4 regions of the Kitasatospora sp. NPDC005856 genome follow, and region 1 is predicted to be linked to each of the others. Evidence: riboswitches for the same ligand, from Rfam matches in the RefSeq annotation. Region 1 holds a riboswitch; each other region holds the start of a gene.
What was found. Region 1 has a riboswitch for cyclic di-AMP ahead of ABZ449_RS02380 (transglycosylase family protein). Riboswitches for the same ligand answer to the same signal wherever they lie in the genome.
Positions count from the first base shown of each region.

Region 2: another riboswitch for cyclic di-AMP. It lies ahead of ABZ449_RS34760 (transglycosylase family protein); the one in region 1 lies ahead of ABZ449_RS02380 (transglycosylase family protein).
Region 3: another riboswitch for cyclic di-AMP. It lies ahead of ABZ449_RS34025 (NlpC/P60 family protein); the one in region 1 lies ahead of ABZ449_RS02380 (transglycosylase family protein).
Region 4: another riboswitch for cyclic di-AMP. It lies ahead of ABZ449_RS20015 (M23 family metallopeptidase); the one in region 1 lies ahead of ABZ449_RS02380 (transglycosylase family protein).

Region 1 is NZ_JBEXWT010000001.1:557,350-560,970, forward strand. Features, by position in the region: gene ABZ449_RS02375 (hypothetical protein) at 1-166, opposite strand, end outside; gene ABZ449_RS02380 (transglycosylase family protein) at 410-1,777, opposite strand; cyclic di-AMP (ydaO/yuaA leader) riboswitch at 1,764-1,934, opposite strand; gene ABZ449_RS02385 (hypothetical protein) at 2,387-3,340, opposite strand.
Region 2 is NZ_JBEXWT010000091.1:7,952-11,572, reverse strand. Features, by position in the region: gene ABZ449_RS34765 (cytochrome P450) at 208-1,596, shown strand; cyclic di-AMP (ydaO/yuaA leader) riboswitch at 1,818-1,985, shown strand; gene ABZ449_RS34760 (transglycosylase family protein) at 1,991-2,896, shown strand; gene eno (phosphopyruvate hydratase) at 3,262-3,621, shown strand, end outside.
Region 3 is NZ_JBEXWT010000085.1:36,024-39,644, forward strand. Features, by position in the region: gene ABZ449_RS34015 (NYN domain-containing protein) at 1-269, shown strand, start outside; gene ABZ449_RS34020 (NlpC/P60 family protein) at 468-1,505, shown strand; cyclic di-AMP (ydaO/yuaA leader) riboswitch at 1,844-1,997, shown strand; gene ABZ449_RS34025 (NlpC/P60 family protein) at 2,008-3,123, shown strand; gene ABZ449_RS34030 (NlpC/P60 family protein) at 3,375-3,621, shown strand, end outside.
Region 4 is NZ_JBEXWT010000031.1:17,550-21,170, reverse strand. Features, by position in the region: gene ABZ449_RS20030 (WHG domain-containing protein) at 1-375, opposite strand, end outside; gene ABZ449_RS20025 (alpha/beta hydrolase) at 433-1,260, opposite strand; gene ABZ449_RS20020 (YiaA/YiaB family inner membrane protein) at 1,366-1,656, opposite strand; cyclic di-AMP (ydaO/yuaA leader) riboswitch at 1,866-2,024, shown strand; gene ABZ449_RS20015 (M23 family metallopeptidase) at 2,038-2,886, shown strand; gene ABZ449_RS20010 (hypothetical protein) at 3,014-3,621, opposite strand, start outside.

The DNA.
Region 1 (3,621 bases):
GCCGGTGCCCGTCGGCCGCCTCACCGGTGCGGGTCTCGGTACGGCGGCCGCGGGCCAGGTAGTCGCGCAGGACCAGTTCGACGGCGTCCTGCGGGTTCTTGGTGCCGGAGAGCATCATCGCGTCGATCGCGAGGTTCGCGTCGAGGGTGACGGTGACCTGGGCCATGTGGCTCCTCCTCGGGTGCAGAGCAGCAGCATGCCCGTTGGGGCGGGGATTCACCACGGGGATTCGCCGCGTAGGTAGGGCCGGAGGTAGGGCCGGAGGCATGCCGGAACCCCCGGGGAGGAGCGACCAGACTCTCCCCGGGGGTCGTGGGTGGCAGCGTTCGAGCGACAGCTGACAGATGATGAAATCTGTTATCTGTCAGCTGTTATCTGTCGTCCGTCGGCTGTCGGCCGTTCGCCGTCCTCAGACCCGGCCGGCGAAGTCCGGGGCCCAGTTGGCGATGCTCTGCTCGCGGACGCCCGAGCTCGGGTTGGCGGCCTCGACGTACTTGCCGTTGCCGACGTAGATCGCGACGTGGTACACGCCGGAGTCCTTGCCGTTGTTGGACCAGAACAGCAGGTCGCCCGGCTGGAGGCTGTCCAGCGAGACGTGGGTGCTGGCGGCGGCCTGGTCGGCGGCGACGCGCGGGATGGAGATGCCCGCGGCGCGCAGGGCGGCCTGGGTCAGGCCGGAGCAGTCCCAGCCGCCGTTGCCGGTGCCGCCGTAGACGTACGCCTGACCGACCTTCGACTCGGCGAAGGAGACCGCGGCGGCCATGCTGCCGGTGGCGGCCGGAGCCTGGGTCTGGGTCTGGGTCTGCGGAGCGGGCTTGGCGGCCGGCTTGGTGGCCGGGGCCTGGGCCTGCGCGGTCGGCTGGGCGTTCACGGCACCGCCGTTCGCGGACTGGCCGGACTGCTGCGAGCGGTCGAACCAGGTGAAGTCCGAGCCGGACTTGCCGGTGGCGGACTGACCGGCCTGGGCCTGGCCGTTGCCGCCGAGGGACAGGTGCTGGCCCGGGTAGATGGTGTCCGGGCCCTCGGACAGGGTGCCGCGGTTGAGCTCGTACAGCCGCTGCCAGCCGCCCTGCACCTGGTGCTGGTCGGCGATCGCGGACAGCCAGTCGCCCGCGACGACCGTGTAGTCGCTGCCCTGGGCCTGCTGCTGGCGCTTCTGGACCCAGTCGCCGCGGTTGCCGGAGGCGGCGGAGTCGGTGGTGGCCTGAGCGCCGTCCTGGGCGGGCGCCGCGGGCTTGGCGGCCGGGGCCTGGGGCTGTGCGGGCTGTGCGGCCGGAGCGGCCGGCTTGGCGCTCTGGGCGGGCGCGGCGGGCTTGGCGGCGGTGGAGCCCGTGGTGGACCCGGAGGTGGAGCCCGCCGAGGTGTTGACGGTGGGCGCGGGGCCGCCCTTGGTGAGGCCGGCCTGGACCGAGCAGACCGGCCAGGCGCCGGGGCCCTGCGAGGCGAGGACCTTCTCGGCGATGGCGATCTGCTGGTCCTTGGTGGCCAGGTCGGCGCGCGCCGCGTAGGCGGTGCCGCCGAAGGCGGACCAGGTGCTGGAGGTGAACTGGAGGCCGCCGTAGAAGCCGTTGCCGGTGTTGATGCTCCAGTTGCCGCCGCTCTCGCACTGGGCGACCTTGTCCCAGGTGGCGACGGAGGCGGCGGAGGCGGTGCCGGAGGCGATGCAGGGGACGGTGAGGCCGACGCCGGCGACGCCGAGGGCGGCGATCACACGACGGGTGCGGCTGGACAGGCGAGTGCCGTTGGTGGGCAGCATGAAGACGCGGTCCTCTCCCACGCCTGCGAGGTGAGCTGTCGGATTCGGGCTGGAGTTGCCCGGCCGCGCTGTGGGCGCGGCTTCACCCCTAGCCCTGGACCGTTCCGAAGACCGGTCCGGGGCGACTTACCTGTGGGTCCCCCGCTCCTGCCGTGGTGCGATTTCGCGTTTCCAGGACATCCGACGGCAGGACTCGGCGTTGCGGATGAACCGGGTTCGTGTGGTCACGAACGGGGAGCACGTTAATCAGGCTAAAGTTCAAACTGCAAATCACTGTGATGCGCATCACGGTTTAGAGGAAGCTGCCAAAATTGCCGTTCTTCATGATCGCAAATGATCATTTTCGGGTAACGCTGTTGCGGAAGTCCACAACTGGCATCGCTTCAGAAGTGGCGTGACGGCGCGTCGAATCGCGGAGCGGGGCGCCCCGTCGGGCGTGGCGGAGGCCGTGATTCGAGCACCCGCGGCCGCGTTTCCTATTTCCTTCCAAAGGGGCCAGAACGGACATTCCGCTTCATTGGCATCCGACTCCCGAACGGGCCGGCCCCGGGTGGGCGAAGCACGACGGAAGGGCCCGGAACGCCAACCGTTCCGGGCCCTTCCGTGCGCGCGAGCGGCGCGCGGTGTCGACTATCGCCCCGCGGGCCCCTCGGAGGCCGCGTGGGCACCGCGAACGCCCTCCATGACGCCCTCGGCCTCGGCGGCGGCCGCCGCCTCCGCCTCGGCCCGTGCCAGGTCCTCCGCGGAGGGTGCGGGGAGCGCCGCCAGGTAGGTGGAGGCGATCAGCTGGCCGACCGACGGGTACGAGCCCAGCGGCGCGGCCGACGGACAGCCGGTCTCCTCGGCGGCGGTGGCGAGCAGCTCGGAGTCCGCCTCCGGGCCGATCACCAGCGGGGCCAGCGCCGGACGCTGCGAGCCGGTCTCCCTGAGGTGGTTGACGGCCGCGGCCACCGAGCCGGGCACGTCCAGCGCGGCGGCGACGACCGGCACGGCCAGTCGGGCGGCCAGCAGCACGCCGGTGATGCCGGCCGCGGCGGCCGCGTCCTCGCCGCCGACGGTGGTCAGCACCACGCCGTCCGCGGCGGTCGCGATGGCGAACAGCCGGGCGCGGTCGGCCCGGGCCAGCCCGGCCTCGGAGAGCCGGACGTGCACGCCCTCGGCCAGCAGCGGGTGCGGGCCCAGCGGGTCCGTGACGGGCGCGCCGTACTCGGCGGCGAGCGCGTGAAGCCCGGTCAGGAAGGTGTGCGGGCCGGGTACCAGCGGCACCAGGACGGGCATCGGCAGCCCGGCCTCGGCGGCCGCGGCCAGCAGCTCGGCCACGGTGCGGTCCTCGTCGCCCGTACTCTCGCCGCCGGGCAGGTAGCCGACCGCGGTCTGGACGCCGTTCTGTTCGGTGCGGACGATCGAGAGCAGTTCCTCGACGACCGAGCGGGACTCGGGCCCGGCGGTCGCGGGCACGGCGAGCACCAGGGCCGGGGCGCCGGCCGGGATCTCGGGGCGCTCGGGACGACGATGGCGCCCCCGCGCACGGGAGCCTGGAGTGCGGACGGGCAGTGGCGCGCCCGGGATGGCTGCGGTGCTCATGCCGGAGATCGTAGGACATCCGCCCGTCCGGCTTGCAGTCGGCTGCCGTACGGGTTCGGCGCGGTCGCGGCGTGGAGCCGGTGCGGAGACCGTGCGGACTCGGCGTGGAGCGGGTGCGTCTCCGGCGCCGGTCCGGGCGCTTTGCCTACAATCCGGACATTCCGCGCCCAACCCCCGCGGGACCGCCGGCGATTGTCACGACGTGAACCGAGGGGGCCGGCGTTGCACCTGGGGCGCGTGAGATGTCTCACAGCATGAAGGTGGTTTGACGGAGGGTCACG
Region 2 (3,621 bases), on a different contig from region 1:
CAGGGATTACCCCTCAGGTGACCAGACTCACGCCCACCCCGCGGCCAAGAGTCGGCCAAGAGCCGTCCACGGGCGGTCCACGGGCGGTCCACTGACCGTCCACGGACAGGCCATGAGCCGTCCATGACGGTTCCCGGCCGGTCGACGGGTCGTCCACGGAGTGTCGGCACGACGGCCGCGGTCGGGCGCACCGGATACGGTCGGTCCATGCCAGCTCAGCCCGACCCCGCCCGGCCCGCCGCGACGCCGTCCGACGCCCCCGCCCAGGCCTCCGCCCCGCAGCTGTTCACCTGGGAGTTCGCCTCCGACCCGTACCCCGCCTACGCCTGGCTGCGCGAGCACGCCCCGGTGCACCGCACCACGCTGCCGAGCGGGGTGGAGGCCTGGCTGGTGACCAGGTACGCGGACGCCCGGCAGGCGCTCGCGGACAGCCGGCTGTCGAAGAACCCGGCGCACCACAGTGAGCAGGCGCACCGCACCGGCCGGGTGGGCATCCCGGGGGAGCGGCAGGCGGACCTGATGACCCACCTGCTGAACATCGACCCGCCGGACCACACCCGGCTGCGCCGGCTGGTGTCGAAGGCGTTCACCCCGCGCCGGGTGGCCGAGTTCGAGCCGCGGGTGCAGCAGCTCACCGACCGGCTGATCGACGGCTTCGCGCAGCGCGGTTCGGCGGACCTGATCCACGAGTTCGCCTTCCCGCTGCCCATCTACGCGATCTGCGACATGCTCGGGGTGCCGGCCGAGGACCAGGACGACTTCCGCGACTGGGCCGGGATGATGCTGCGACACACGAAGCCGGGACACGGCAGTGGCCAACGCGGCGGCGTGGGGCGGGCGGTGAAGCGGATGCGGGCGTACCTGCTGGAGCTGATCCACCGCAAGCGCGCGGACCTCGGGGACGACCTGATCTCCGGTCTGATCCGGGCGGGCGACCACGGCGAGCACCTGACCGAGAACGAGGCCGCGGCGATGGCCTTCATCCTCCTGTTCGCGGGCTTCGAGACGACCGTGAACCTGATCGGCAACGGCACGTACGCCCTGCTGCGCAATCCGGAGCAGCGCCGGTTGCTGCAGGAGTCGGTGGCCCGCGGGGAGAGCGCGCTGCTGGAGACCGGCATCGAGGAACTCCTGCGCTACGACGGGCCGGTGGAGCTGGCGACCTGGCGGTTCGCGACCCGTCCGCTGACCATCGGCGGGGTGGACATCCCGGTCGGCGATCCGGTGCTGGTGGTGCTCGCCGCGGCGGACCGCGACCCGGCCCGGTTCGCGGACGAGAACACCCTGGACCTGGCCCGAACGGACAACCCCCACCTGGGCTTCGGGCACGGCATCCACTACTGCATCGGCGCTCCGCTCGCCCGGCTGGAGGGCCGTGCCGCGCTGGCCACGCTGCTCTCCCGGCTGCCGGATCTGCGGCTCGCGGAACGCCCGGAGGATCTGCGGTGGCGCGGCGGTCTGATCATGCGTGGGCTGCGCGAACTTCCGGTGGAATTCAGCCCGGAGAACCGCTCTCCGCACGCTCCTCCGCACACTCCTCCGCGCACCCCTCCGGAGGCCTCTCCGAACGCTCCCGCCGCGCCCGCGACACGCTGAGGTCGCGCTGACGGGACGTCGCGAATCGCCTGCTGGCGGGGGTGTGAACAACCATCAATCCGGACATAACACCGCCGTTGGTAGGCGATCGAGCACAGGCCGTAATTATCGTGTGATATCGACGATATGAGCTTGTGATTGGTCTGAAGATCTGTCTACTCTCCCTGGAGTTCGCAGCTGCGGACCTCGTACGCGGAACGCCGAGTCCTGCCCGCCGCGCCACGGGAAACCGACCAGAACCCTGGGCAGGGGCGGGGGAACCAGGTTTTTTGCCGTCTCCCCACGGCTTGGGGTGAAGCCGCCCGAGCGGAACGTTTCCGCATACGGCGGCCGGGCCACCTCCCGGTCCGAACCCGACAGCTCACCTCGCAGGCGTGCGGAGAGGGACCTCTTCATGCTGTTCGTTGGAACTGGCCGTCACCGTCGTCGCACCCAGGCCGAGAAGGCCATCGCCGTCGCCGGTGTGGCCGGCGTCGGACTCGCGATGCCGCTCCTCACCGCCACCGGCGCCTCCGCGGCCCCGGCCTCCACCTGGGACGCCGTCGCCCAGTGCGAGAGCGGCGGCAACTGGAGCATCAACACCGGCAACGGCTTCTACGGCGGCCTCCAGTTCACCTCCAGCACCTGGAAGGCGTACGGCGGCACCGCCTACGCGCCGCAGGCCAACCAGGCCAGCAAGGGCCAGCAGATCTCGGTCGCCGAGAAGGTGCTGGCCTCGCAGGGTCCGGGCGCCTGGCCGGTCTGCTCCCAGAAGGCCGGTCTGACCAAGGGCGGCGCCCCGGCCGCGGTCGACACCTCCTCGGACGCCAAGCCGCAGTCCGCCCCCAAGCAGCAGACCCCGAAGCCCGCCGCCAAGCCGGCCGAGAAGCCGGTCGCGCAGCAGCCCGTCGCCCAGAAGCCGGCCCAGAAGCCCGCCGCGCAGCCGGTCCAGCAGGCCGCCCCGCAGCAGCAGGCGCAGCCGCAGGCCCCGGGCTTCTCCGGCAAGGCCGGCTGGGACGCCGACGCCAAGGTGTACTGGTACCAGAACAACGGCGCCTGGTACTGGACCAGCCACCAGGGCGTCTACCAGCAGTACGCCGGCCAGGCCGCCGCCCAGCCGCAGTACGCCCCGCAGGCCGCGCAGTCGGCCCCGCAGGCCGCCGGCCACGACTACACCGTCCGCGCCGGTGACACCCTGTCGACCATCGCCACCGCCCAGGGCGTGTCCGGCGGCTGGCACGCGCTGTACGAGCAGAACCACGCCACCGTCGGCGGCGACCCGAACCTGATCATGCCCGGCCAGGTGCTGCACTTCGGCTGAGCCGGCCCGCCCGACGCCGGCCCGCCCGACGCCGGCCCGTAGCGCCCGCGATCGCAAGCCGCGGCCGTGCCCGCGGCCGCAAGCCGCGCCCGCCGACGCGCCCGGCGCCGGCGCCGCCTCACCCCGCCGTCCGAAGGGGACCGGTCCTACCGGTCCCCTTCGTCCGCATTCGCCCGCTCCGGTGGGACAAGCTGGGACAAGCAGGTGAACTACCGGTGGGTAGTGGGGCCACACGCTGAGACGGGACCGAGGCGGACGTGGCCCCGGGAGCCCGGGCGGTTAGGCTCTGGTCGTAACGACTCCGCAATCGTCCTGCTGACAGCACCACCGTCAGACCGGACCCTGCTTCCGCAAGGAGATGCCTCGTGCCGTCCATCGATGTCGTCGTAGCCCGTGAGATCCTCGACTCGCGCGGCAACCCCACGGTCGAGGTCGAGGTCGGCCTCGACGACGGCAGCACGGGTCGTGCCGCTGTGCCGTCGGGTGCCTCCACCGGTGCCTTCGAGGCCCTGGAGCTGCGCGACGGTGACAAGAACCGCTACTTCGGCAAGGGCGTCGAGAAGGCCGTCCTGGCCGTCATCGAGCAGATCGGCCCGGAGCTCGTCGGCTACGACGCCACCGAGCAGCGCCTGATCGACCAGGCCATGCTGGACCTGGACGCCACCCCGGACAAGTCCTCGCTGGGCGCCAACGCCATCCTGGGCGTCTCGCTGGCCGTCGCGCAC
Region 3 (3,621 bases), on a different contig from region 1:
AGCGCACCCAGGCGGAGGTCACCTGTGTGTTCGACGGGCAGGACCTGGACGTCCCGGTGATCATGGCGCCGCCGCGCGGGGTCCGGGTGCGGTTCAGCCGGACCGGGGAGACGGCCGACGAGCTGATCCGCCGTCTGGTGCGGGCCGAGCCGCAGGGCCGTCCGGTGGTGGTGGTGTCCACCGACCGGGAGGTCGCGGAGGGCGTGCGGAAGGCGGGCGCGCGCCCCGTGGCGTCGGTGCTGCTGCTGAACCGGCTGGCGCGCCCCTGACCCCGACCGGCCGTGCGATGCCTGGTCAGGAGCGTGTTCGGGGTGGTGTGCCGATCCCGTGCGGTCAGTGTGCGGAGCGGAGTTCACGCCTTCGGGGGAGTGGCAAAACAGATAGATCTTCACTAGGGTCTGGCGTCAAACCTATTTTCCGGAATCTCATCCCATCAGGTGAGTCCGATGGAAGAAGGAGCCGGTCCCTTGGCCTCCCACCGCCGTCCCAAGCAGCCGAGCCGCGCGCGGATCTCCGTGCTCACAGCTGCCGCTGCGACCGCGGTCGCCCTCTCCGCCCAGGTGGCCGCGCACGCCGCGCCGCAGCCCAACAAGGCGGACGTCAAGGCGCAGATCGACCAGCTCCAGGAGGAGCAGGAGCAGTCGGCGGAGAAGTACAACGGCGCCAAGGAGCGGGCCGACCAGCTGCGCAAGCAGGCCGACCAGCTGCAGGACCAGGTGGCCCGCAGCCAGGAGCAGATGACCCAGCTCCAGGGCGGCCTCGCCGAGGTGGCGGGCGAGCAGTACCGCACCGGCGGCATCGACCCGTCCGTCCAGCTGATGCTCTCCTCCGACCCGTCCGGCTACCTGGAGAAGGCCTCCACCGTCCAGCAGGCCAGCACCAGCCAGGCCGAGGCGCTCAAGGGGCTGCTGGACCAGCAGCGCCGGCTGGACCAGGAGAAGGCCGAGGCGGCCGCCGTGCTCGCCTCGCTGGACACCACCACCAAGGACCTGAACCAGGCCAAGGCGGACGTCAACGCCAAGCTGAAGGCCGCCCAGGACCTGCTGAACTCGCTGAGCGCCGCCGACCGCGCCGCGCTGAAGGCCCAGCAGGCGCAGGACGACCGCGCCTCGCGGGGCAGCGAGCGGGTCGACCTCGGCAGTCTGCCGCCGGCCAGTGGCTACGCGGCCGTGGCGGTGTCCAAGGCGATGGGCAAGCAGGGCTCGCCGTACGTGTGGGGCGCCACCGGCTCGACCACCTTCGACTGCTCGGGCCTGATGGTCTGGGCGTACGGCCAGGCCGGCGTCTCGCTGCCGCGCACCTCGCAGGAGCAGGGCCACTACGGCACCCGGGTGCCGTCGCTGGACCAGGCCCAGCCGGGCGACCTGGTGATCTACGGCGGCGACATGCACCACGTCGGGATGTACATCGGCAACGGCATGGTGGTCCACGCGCCGCACACCGGTGACGTGGTGAAGGTGATGAAGGCCGACGCGATGTCGATCAACACCATCCGCCGGGTCTGACGGCCCGACACGCCCGAGGGGCTCCTCCGGGGCCTGTGAAAAGCGCCACCCCCCGCGTGGGGTGGCGTTCGGCTTCGCGCGCCCTTTCGTGACCACATGCCGAGAACCGATCAGCCTTCTGTGCGCCACTGGTCACCATCGGTCATATTCACAAAAGAACTTGGGAAATCTTCGGTCTTTTTTCTGACAAGGATTTGAACGGATCACGGTTCAGTTACTAGGGTCGTGCTCCGAACCACCGCACTGTCGATCGCCCAGCCAGGGTGGCGGCGGTGGTTACCGTCGAGTTCGCGAGGCAGCGGGGCAGGTCGAAGCGACTGCCCGACAGGGGAGCCCAGTGGTTGGGGGCGCTGCGGAGCGGAGCCGGGGAACCACGTTCCTCCGGGGTGAATCGGCGCCAGGTCGGCCGGTGGAACGGCCGTGAGGCGTCGTAGGGCATGCTTCCGGCCCGAACCCGTCAGCTCACCCGGTAGGCGGATGTAGGAAGAAGGAGTCCGCCTTCGTGGCGTCCCATCGTCGTCCCAAGCCCGCAGGCCGCGCCCGCGTCTCGATCCTGACCGGTGTCGCCGCGGCCGCCGTCGTCCTCTCCGCGCAAGGCGCCCACGCCGACCCGCAGCCGACCAAGGAACAGGTCAAGGAGCAGGTCGACCAGCTCAACGAGCAGGCCGAGGTCGCGACCGAGAACTACAACGCCGCCCAGTCCAAGCAGCAGGAGCTGGAGAAGCAGGTCTCCGGCCTGCAGGACCAGGTGGCCCGTCAGCAGGCCCAGGTCACCGAGCTCCAGGGCGGCCTGGCCGAGATCGCCGGCGAGCAGTACCGCAACGGGGGCATATCCCCGACCGTCCAGCTGATGTTCTCCTCCAGCCCGGAGAACTTCCTCGGTCAGGCCGACGCCCTGAACCAGGCCGGCAGCACCCAGAAGGGTCAGCTGAAGGAGCTCCAGGAGCAGCAGCGCAAGCTCGACCAGGACCGCAGCGAGGCCCAGGGCAAGCTCGCCGAGCTGGAGACGACCACCCAGCAGCTGAAGACCTCCAAGGAAGAGGTCCAGGGCAAGCTGAAGGCGGCCCAGGACCTGCTCAACACGCTGACCGAGCAGGAGCGCCAGGCGCTGCGCCAGGCCGAGGAGAAGGCCGCGGCCGACGCCAAGGCCAAGGCTGACGCCGCCGCCCAGGCCCAGCAGCAGGCCGACCGCGCCTCGCGCGACAACAGCCGCAGCGACCTCTCGGCCCCCACGACCACCGCTCCGGTGAAGGTGGCCCCCGGCAGCTCGCGCGGTGCCGCCGCGCTCGCGGCCGCCGCGTCCAAGGTCGGCAGCCCGTACGTCTGGGGCGCCACCGGCCCGAACTCCTTCGACTGCTCCGGCCTGATGGTCTGGGCGTTCAACCAGGCCGACGTGTCGCTGCCGCGCACCTCGCAGGCGCAGGCCGGGGCCGGCACCCGGATCGGTTCGGACATCTCCCAGGCCCAGCCCGGCGACCTGCTGATCTTCTACACCGACGCCCACCACGTCGGCATCTACGCCGGCAACGGCCAGGTGCTGCACGCCCCCAAGCCGGGTGCGTCGGTGCGCTACGAGGCGGTCACCAACATGCCGCTGGCCTCCATCGTGCGGGTCTGATCCCCGCTCGGACGCTTCCAGGCCCGGTCTCCCTCAGGGGAGGCCGGGCCTGCAGCTTTTCCCGGGGCTCTTCCTGCGGCTTTCCCCCCGAGTCGATCTGATGTCCGACAAGGGGTCGAATATTCGGGTTGGTGGGGGTTTGGACTCGCCTGCCCGGACTCGCTAACGTCTGCCACCGGACTCCCGCTCGACGGCCGCCCCTCCCGGTGCGGCGGCGGGGGCCGCACCGCAGGATTGGAGCCGCTGCCGCCATGCCCGTGCACCGCCGTTCCCAACTGCTCACCCGGGCGCTGGTGCTGACCGCGGCCGCCGCCACCGCCCTGGGCGTGGCCGCCGGAGGCAGTGCCCAGGCCGCCCCCGGCAGCCCGGACCCGGGCGACCGTCAGGACGTCAAGACGCAGGTGGAGCAGCTGTACGACGAGGCCGAGCAGGCGTCCGAGCGGTTCAACGCGGCGCAGGAGGCCCAGCGGCGGCTCCAGGGCGAGACCACGATCCTCC
Region 4 (3,621 bases), on a different contig from region 1:
GATCACGCCGACGAGCCGGGCGGCCGCGTGGGCCAGCTCGTCGTCGGGCTGCGGGGCCTGCGGGAGGGCGCTGTAGCGGTGCGGGTGCTCGGTGGCGTACGCGTGGTAGGCGCGCATGACGGCGGCGACGGCGTCGTCCCCGCTGCGTCCGACGGCCGCGGTGGCCAGCCGGTCGGCCAGGTCCCCGGTGACCCGGACGGCGATCAGTCGCCGCAGTTCGGCCAGGCCGCCGCTGACGTGCTTGTACAGAGAAGGGGTGGCGACCCCGGCCCGGGCGGCGACGGAGGCCAGGGTGAGGGCCTCGGCGCCCTGCTCGTCGATGAGGGCGAGGGCGTGGTCGACGACCTGCCCGGGGGTCAGTCCTACGCGGGGCATGGGTTCGGTCTCTCCGTACGTACGGCGTCGGGTGGGTCGGACGGGGTGGGTCGGGGCTCAGCCGAGCTCGGCCAGGAACGGCAGCAGGGCGTCCGCGGTGGCGGTCGGGTTGTCGGCCATCGGATAGTGCCCGGACCCCTCGATCATCGCCTTGCGAGCGCCGAGCGCGGCGGCCTGCCGGTCGGCGACGAGCTCCGGCTTCGGGAAGTCGGGGTCCTTGCTGCCCATGACCACCAGCGCCGGGCACCGCACCGCGGCCGTCCAGCCGACCGGCGCCGAGTCGCCGTGGACCTGCCCGCGGACGGCGGCCTTGCGCCCCGGGGTGCGCAGCGCGGCGACCAGCCCGTCCACGTACGCGTCGAAGTCGGCGGGCTTGGCGCCCGGGAAGGCCATCCGACGCAGGTAGAAGCCCCAGGAGGCCGGCCAGTGGACGAGGGCGACGCCCATCAGGCCCATGACGGTGCGCATGAGGGCGCCCGGCGGCGGGTTCTCGACGAAGGCGTCGATCAGCACGATCCCGGCGACCCGCTCGGGCGCGTCCCCGGCGGCCTTGACGACGGTCGCCCCGGTGTAGGAGTTCCCGGCGAGGACGGCGCGCTCGATGCCGAGGTGGTCGAGCAGGGCGAGGACGTCGCCGGCGACGGCGGCGGGGCCGTAGTCGTCCCACGCGACGGAGGACTCGCCGAAGCCCCGCAGGTCCATGGTGACGACGCGGTGGCCGGCGGCGACGAGCAGTGGGCGCAGGTGCCGGTACGCGGCCCGGCTGTCGAGCATGCCCGGGAGCAGGACGACGGGGGTGCCGTGGCCCTGCCGGGTGTCGTCGAAGGCGACCCGGCCGCCGGGAACGGTCAGGTACTGGGTGCTCGGGGTGATGGTGCCGTTCATGGTGGTCCTCCTCGGGCCGCCGGTGCGGGACGTCGGCGGTGAGTGCCGATAGCCACAAAGCTAAGGCTAATAGCCTTAGCCGTCAAGCGGTCGGCCGTGGAGCGGTCACGCTCCCTCCACCTTGAACGGGTCGTGCTCGCTGAGCAGCTTCTCCAGCCGGGCCTGGTCCACCCGGGTGACCATCTCGTTGGACTCCTGCCGGTCCCGGATCACCTTCGCCAGCGTGAACGCGGAGGTGACGGTGTAGAGGAGGCCGATCCCGAGGAAGGCCCTGGTCCAGCCGCCGACCGGCAGGTAGGCGATCCCGGCGGCGAGGGCGGTGGCCGACAGGGCGAAGGAGAGGACGGCCTGGATGTGGTACGCGGCCGTGGTGCGGGTCTGCATCGGTGCGCTCATGGCGTCAGGATGCGGCCGTCCGGAGGGGGCGCACATGAGTAGCGGTACTCAGATGGGGCTGTGTACGGGAGGCCGGTTCGGCGGTGTCGTTCGTTGACGTCCGATCACTTTGCCCTAGGCTGCTCCGAACGGATGGCTTGGAATCGGAGCCTCCTAGGATTAACGTTTGATAACGCAGCGCGGTTGTCAACGCCGTACCCAGACGGCACCGTGCGCCGTCGCCTAATCCCGCGGACCCGCCTCCGGGCAGGTCGGGGAGCCGGGGAACCACGTTCCTTGGGGTGAATCGGCGGGGCCCCGGCCCGGCCGTAGGAGACCTTCCTGCTCCGAACCCGTCAGCTAACCCGGTAGGCGCGAAGGAAGGAAAGGAGCGCGCCTCCCGTGGCGTCGACGCACACCCCGGCACACCCGGCCGGCTTCGCAGCCGGTACCCAGCTCCTCGACCACCCCGGCACGGACGGCCCCGAGGCCTTCGGCCCGGAGGGCTTCGCCACGGAGGTCGAGACCAACCGGCACCGGATGCCGCGTCAGACCCGCGGAGCCTCCCCGCTGCTCGGCGTCACCGCCGTCGCCGCCACCCTGGGCGCCACCGGCTTCGCCTCGGCGACCCCGGCCGCCGCCCCCGCCGTCGAGGTCCCGGACGAGACTCCCGTCGCCCTCTCCGCCGACCCCGGCCTCGCGCTCGCCGCCCGCATCCAGAACCAGGCCGACAGCCAGCGCACCGCCGCCGAGGAGACCGCCCGGCTCCAGGCCGCGCAGGAGGCGGAGGCCAAGGCCGCCGCCAAGGAGGCCGAGGCCAAGCGCGCCGCCGAGGAGGCCGAGCGGGCCCAGGCCGCCGCCCTCACCCTCCCGGTGCAGGACTACCGGCTCTCCGCCCACTACGGCCAGAGCGCCCGCTACTGGGCCAACCTGCACACCGGTCTGGACTTCGCCGCCGACACCGGCACTCCGGTCCACGCGCTCGGCCAGGGCACCATCACCTCGGCCGGCTGGGCCGGCTCGTACGGCTACCGGATCGTCGAGACCCTGCCCGACGGCACCGAGATCTGGTACTGCCACCTCTCCTCGATCACCAAGGGCTCCGGCAAGGTCGCCGCCGGCCAGCAGATCGGCAAGGTCGGCGCGACCGGCAACGTCACCGGCCCGCACCTGCACATGGAGGTCCGCCCCGGCGGCGGCGCCCCGGTCGACCCGGAGCCCTGGCTCCAGCAGCGCGGCCTCAACCCCTGACCCACCCGCGACAGGCCCGGCGCACCCGCGCAGTGGCCCGACGCGCGCGCGAGGTCCGACGCACTCGCACGAAGGCCCCCGGCCCCGGAGCAGCCGCTCCGGGGCCGGGGGCCTTCGCCGTGCGGTCTCACTCCTCGGCGGGCAGCTGCGCCAGGTACGCCTCGATCTCCTCCTGGCCCGGCTCCGGCGCCAGCTCCGGGAACTCCGTCACCAGCAGCCGCGGCAGCCCGGGAACCGTCCAGTCGCCGAACAGGTCGAGCGCCGCGTCGACCGCCGCCTCCTCGAACTGCCCGAAGTCACCGGCCAGTTCGTCCGGCATCGGCCGCCCCTGCGCGGTCAGCTCGGCCAGGTTGCGGTAGCTGCGCCGCATCAGGCCCTGCTCCAGCAGTCGCCGGGCGCCGTCCGTGGCCATGCCGACCGACAGTACCCGGCCCGGGCCCCAGCCCTGCTCGTCCGGCTCGTCCAGCCAGCCGGCCGGCACCAGCGCCTCGTACGCGGCCAGCCGCTCCTCCTCCGCGAGCTCGCCGAAACCGGCCAGCCAGTCCCGCACCGCCGCTTCGTCGGTGACGTCCGCCCCGTGCGCGTGCAGCAGCAGCGCGTACAGCCGCGGCCAGGTCACCAGATCGGCGCGGCGCAGCAGCCCGGCCGCGACCTCGCCCTGCCACTCGGCCTCCGCGTGCAGCCGCTCCTGGCGCTTGGCGTTCAGCCGTCGGGCCGCCCGCTGGTGGTCGATCA